Caldalkalibacillus thermarum: one gene and its partner. The protein of the gene in region 2 interacts with the protein of the main gene of each other region in a pairwise test. Links are inferred from orthologs where the notes say so. Each region holds a gene or a part of one and is shown on either strand. Other genes may lie near its edges.

Region 1 (2,769 bases), on a different replicon or contig from region 2:
AATATCATGGACACCTTTTAACTCACCCAGCGACTGCATGGGCTGCTTCGTCTCCACAAGCAAATGGGTGCGCGTCAAGTGGCGGAGTTCGCTTAACGCACCTGACTCAATGATTTTTCCTTTGCGGATAATGCCCACCTTATCACATAATTTTTCAACCTCGGACAAAATGTGACTGGACAAGAGCACACTTTTGCCCTCTCTTTTCACCTCCAGGACACATTCCTGAAACACTCTTTCCATCAGCGGATCCAGACCCGATGTGGGCTCATCCAAAATATACAAGTCTGCATCCGCTGCAAAGGCCGCAACCAAAGCCACTTTCTGCCGGTTCCCTTTCGAGTACGTATGACATTTCTTGGATGGATCCAAGTTGAATTTTTCAATGAGCTCCTCCCGGCGGCTCTTGTTATTCGTTCCCCTTAACTTGACAAATAAATCGATCACCTCGCCCCCTGTCAGATTGGGCCACAGATTGACGTCCCCCGGTACATAGGCCACGCGCTTATGAATATCAACCGCATCTTGCCAAACATCTTGGCCAAAAATTTTCGCTTCTCCCCCATCTGCTTTGAGCAATCCCAGCAGTATGCGGATCGTTGTCGATTTTCCCGCTCCGTTGGGCCCGATAAAGCCGTATATTTCCCCTTCATTCACTTCCAAGTCCACACCATCCAAGGCAGTAATATGACCAAACCTCTTTGTTAAGCGACGGGCTTCTAAGATGGCCATAGTCAACCCTCCCGTTATTTGTAAAAACTGGTCTTCAATACATCCAGATATTCATAAAATTCATCCCAGTAAGGCTTGAAGTCAATGGACGAAAGCTTCTGGCCTTTCAGACGGTTAAGCAGATCTTTCTCGTATCCTTCCATAGCCCAACGAATAAAATGAACCCCTTTACACGGTTAGCAGTTGATCTTTCCGTTCCGTGTAAAGGGGAGTGAAGTTTACGAACTAAGCAACCTAACAAAGGGCGGCATTTTTTTTGATTTGTTTGCTTCGTAACTGTCCACAGGCAGCATCAATGTCTGTGCCATGCTCCCGACGGATACCACAGTTGATCCCTTTCGCTTTTAGCGTCTCATAAAACGCTTGCACTGCTTGTGGCGTACTTCTCTGATATTGCTGATGTTCAGCGACAGGGTTATATGGAATTAAATTCACGTAGACCAGATGCCGCATGTCACCGATGAGATCTGCCAGTTGCAGGGCTTCTTGCTCATGATCATTTACATCTTTTAGAAGGATATACTCAAAGGTAATCCTGCGGTTCGTTTTGGCCACATAATACTGGCAAGCACGCATAAGCTCTTTCAGGGGATAAGCTCTATTGATTTTCATGATCTGGGTGCGCAGTTCGTCATTAGGGGCATGCAGCGATATCGCTAAGTTGACTTGTAAATTGGCATCGGCAAATTGATAAATCTTAGGCACAATACCACTGGTGGATACCGTGATACGCCTGGCGCCGATGGCCAATCCGTCTTGGTCATTAATGATGCGCAAAAAATCCATCAAGTGATCATAATTATCAAAGGGTTCACCAATGCCCATTACCACTACGTGACTGACTCTGTTACCCTGTTCATATTGATCAAGATACTGCTGAACCTTGATAATCTGTTCCACGATTTCACCGCTTGACAAATCCCGGCTTTTCTTTAATAAACCACTAGCGCAAAAAGTGCAGCCGATATTACAACCGACTTGCGTTGTTACACATACCGACAAACCATAATGATGTCTCATTAACACGGTTTCAATCATGTGACCGTCCGGTAATTTAAATAGAAATTTAATCGTTCCATCTGCCGATTGCTGCTTGATTTGTTCGCTTAATGACTGGATGACAAAATGCTCCTGTAATAATTGAAGGCAATCTTTATTGACATTCCTCATTTCAGAGAAGTCTTTAACCCTCTTCTTATACAACCAATCCCACACTTGTTTGGCCCGAAAACTTTTTTGTCCGCGTTCCACCAGCCAAGCTGTTAATTGTTCCAGTGTCAGTCCATAGATGGAATGTTTCATGCAATCCCCTCTTTTCCAAGCCTGCATTTAGAATCTCACTTAATGATAAAACGAATTCTCCATGCATGCAATGTGAGGAAATTAATGCTGATCTTTGTTACAATGAAAACGGATAGAGCCGCTCATGGCGCTTAAAGGTTGGCTTGTCTGGGTTGATGAAACTTACCGCGGCAACAGAAGCACCACTCTGTCATTCTTTCTGCAGGAGGTAAAACCATGCCTATTCACCTGTCTGATCACTTTCCCCTGAGCATCGAAGATATTGAATACGCTTATCCACCACAAATCTTTCAAAGAGGGGTGCGCTATTTCCAATCGGGACGGGTCAAATCACTCATCCGCACCGGTCCTGCTTCATGGGTGGCCAAGGTGCAGGGGCAACACGAGAGGTATGAGGTCCATGTGGAGCGGGAAACAGAGCAGGCCTTTCAAGTTTTTTGCCACTGTCCAGCCAATGAAAATTGGGGGGTGTGCAAACATCAGGTTGCGGTCCTTTTGGCTCTGGGCAGCGAATGGTCAACGTATCAGGATCAGTGGCAGAGTCGCATGTCACCAACCCATCATCTGGCTCAGCGGTTGGTGCACACTTTCCGTGAGCTTGCCCACACCCAAGCGGATGGGCCAAAAAGGACACCAGAACAAGCGGGCAATCACTCAGTGCGCGTTTCTGACCGCCAGACACTGAAGCTCACCTACCTGCTACATGGCATTGTGCGGACTTATGCAGATAATGAA
Region 2 (3,118 bases):
ATACTTCATCAATAAGCCGCCAAACAATGTATTATGATTATTCGTGTCTCCAGGCAAAACAATCTTGGTCAGAACAGTGCGGGAGACATTCATGGAACGGCGTTCGCGGTTCAAGATCCATTTCTCCTTTTGCTGGTATGAGTACAGGGTCAATCAGTATGGTCCCACTGAGAAATTATATCATGAACAAGAAACCTTTAAAAGGGTGCGGGACAGCCACTCCAGTTTCCGGTTGGCCAGCTCATGGTCCATTGCCTGCTGATAAATCTCTCTTAATTCTTCTCTGTATTTTCTCGCCTCAGCCAAGCAGCCAATGCCCTGCTTGGCATGGGCTTTGTACAAGGTGCCCAATTCTTGTAACTCAGAGGCGTAAAGCTGGTCAATATCCTTGGTAAAGCAACAGGTGTACATATCTACAATCTCATCTTCAGGCCTGTCAGGCTCCAACTCATGGGGAGCGGTACCATCCACAATGGCCACCTTTAATTGGGGCAGAATGACCATATCCAAGCTGTTGGGATCAAAACCGCAGTGATACACCTCTGCCTCCAGGCCTTGCTCCTCTGCTTTTTGGGCCAGTCTCTTCAGCATGGTCGATTTACCCGATCCCGGCCTTCCTTTGATAATGATCCGTACTTCAACCCCCTCTGTCAGCTGGTCAATAAAGTGCACAACCCCCTCCGCTGTTGCAGCGCCGAAAAAGAGATGCCGCTGTCTGCCGGTTTGTCGTTTGTCATAGACAACAAACCGGTTGATCAGTTCAGTGGTCACTTCATTAGCAAGGGTGTAATCGAATCCTTCGGCATAGAGGGATTCCCTTTGCAAATGAAATTGTTTGGCCTTGGAACTGTCCAAAACACGGCCGTTTAAATGTTTGGCCCTCTTCCCGTAATGCCACACAACAATGATCAGCTCCTCATCATAGGTGTTTGCCCATATTAACTTATTCACCAGAGCCTGGTTGTGTTCACTCTCTTAGTTCCCTCTCTTTAATGAAAATGGGGCCGTTACCCAAAGAGAGTTAAAAAACTCTTTTGGGACAGCCCCATAAATCAGATATTAATCTGTTACCGGCTTATTTATTTGCCGCAATGACCTTATAGACTTATCTGCGCCGGTTACGATTGCGTAGGAAGGTAGGAATATCCAAGTCATTCTCATTGTATGTGGCATTGACTGCATGGATGTCTTCCTTGGGTTCCGTACGATGACTTGAGCTGTTGATAGGCATCCGCTGCTTTGATAAACCAGGCTGTGAGCGGTTGGTTTGCACCTCTTCGTCAAATCCCGTCGCAATAACCGTGACCACAATCTCATCCTTTAAGTCTTCATTAATCACCGCGCCGAAAATCATGTTCACTTCCGCATCAGAAGAAGCGGCAACAATATCAGCTGCTTCATTTACTTCATAGAGGGACAGATTCGTTCCCCCTGTAATGTTCATCAGCACCCCTTTAGCTCCTTCAATTGAAGATTCTAAAAGTGGTGAGCAGGTGGCTTTCTTAGCTGCTTCCACGGCGCGATTTTCACCGGAAGCCACACCAATGCCCATGAGTGCTGACCCTTTTTCGGTCATAATGGTTTTCACATCAGCAAAGTCCAGGTTGATCAAGCCGGGCACGGCAATCAGATCAGAAATTCCCTGTACGCCCTGGCGCAACACATTGTCCGCTTCTCTGAATGCTTCCAGCATTGGAGTGTTTTTATCTACAATCTCCAACAGGCGGTCATTGGGAATCACAATCAGCGTGTCCACTTTTTGCTTCAAATTTTCGATGCCCTGATTGGCATGAACAGCACGGCGCCGACCTTCAAAGGTAAACGGACGAGTGACAACGCCGACAGTCAACGCGCCCAATTCCTTGGCCACTTCTGCTATGACAGGGGCAGCACCCGTTCCTGTGCCACCGCCCATGCCAGCTGTGACAAAAACCATATCGGCACCTTTAAGAACATTTTCTATTTGTTCCCGGCTTTCCTCCGCTGCCTTTTTCCCTACTTCCGGATTGGCGCCTGCTCCTAAACCGCGCGTCAGTTTGGCACCAATTTGCAAGCGGTGTTCTGCCTTTGACAATTGCAGTGCTTGGGCGTCCGTATTCACCGTAATAAACTCAACACCTTGTACACCACTTTCAATCATGCGGTTGACAGCGTTGCTGCCGCCACCACCAACACCGATCACTTTTATACGTGCCAATTGTTGAGTTTCCATATCAAACTCTAACATAGCTTGCTCCCCCTAACTTGTCCCACTTTTAGACTTTATGACTTAAATAAACTCCTTAAACCAGTTTTTAAACTTTTCTTTTACACTTTGTTTGTAAGCTGGCCGTGTCGTTGGCTGAGACTCTTGACTTGTTGGCCGTTGATTCGGTTTTGCTGCTGACGCTACGGCCACTTCTTTTTCAGATTGTCGCATGTTTTGAAATGCATACTTAATAATACCCACCGCAGCGGTATAATGGGGTTCCCGGACCCCGATATAATCGGGTACCGCAATTCGAACAGCATTTTGAAAAACATCTTTGGCCAATTCCAATACGCCGGGCATGGCCGTTACGCCACCTGTTAATACATATCCGCCAGGCACCTCTGAGTAACCCATTCGCTTAACTTCCTTTTGAACAAGCTCAAACATTTCTGCCAAGCGAGGTTCAATAATATGGGCCAAATCCACTTGATTAAATTCTTTAAATGTACCACTGCCAATGCGGGGCACGGAAAATGTTTCCTCTTCTAATGCCTCGTCAATGAGGGCGCAGCCATGTTTCACTTTTATTTGCTCGGCAACATTACTTTGCGTTTTTAAACCGATGGCAATATCATTGGTAATATACTCTCCACCTACTGGAATAACCGTGGTATTGATTAATGTTCCTTGCTCAAAGACGGAAACGGTCATTTGGCCCGCCCCAATATCAACCAATACAATCCCCAGTGCTTTCTCATCTTTGGACAGGGCGATCGTGCTGGTAGCCAAAGGTTGTAAAAAGATTCCCGCTACCGACAAACCCGCCCGTTCAACACAGCGGACAAGGTTATGTATCGCTGTTTTTGACCCGGTAATAATGGTGCCTTCCATCTCCAGGCGGACACCTATCATTCCACGGGGATCAGT

The links. The genes of interacting proteins can lie anywhere in the genome.
Region 1: the proteins of ftsZ (region 2) and rlmN interact in binary tests that used the Escherichia coli proteins (3 or more experiments, as listed by UniProt). The link is inferred for Caldalkalibacillus thermarum from one-to-one orthologs.

What each region holds. Positions count from the first base shown.
Region 1 is NZ_BMKZ01000039.1:12,126-14,894, reverse strand. It holds rlmN (dual-specificity RNA methyltransferase RlmN), read right to left. Parts: upstream 2,035-2,769; coding sequence 967-2,034; downstream 1-966. Other genes in the region: IEW48_RS13380 (DEAD/DEAH box helicase), read left to right, coding at 2,251-2,769; IEW48_RS13390 (ABC transporter ATP-binding protein), read right to left, coding at 1-732.
Region 2 is NZ_BMKZ01000004.1:95,690-98,807, reverse strand. Bases 167-3,019 are described here. They hold ftsZ (cell division protein FtsZ), read right to left. Parts: upstream 2,228-3,019; coding sequence 1,106-2,227; downstream 167-1,105. Other genes in these bases: ftsA (cell division protein FtsA), read right to left, coding at 2,270-3,019; IEW48_RS02980 (hypothetical protein), read right to left, coding at 181-951. Also shown: IEW48_RS02985 (acyl-CoA thioesterase), read right to left, coding at 1-114; more of ftsA, read right to left, coding at 3,020-3,118. UniProt on the Escherichia coli protein: Essential cell division protein that forms a contractile ring structure (Z ring) at the future cell division site. The regulation of the ring assembly controls the timing and the location of cell division.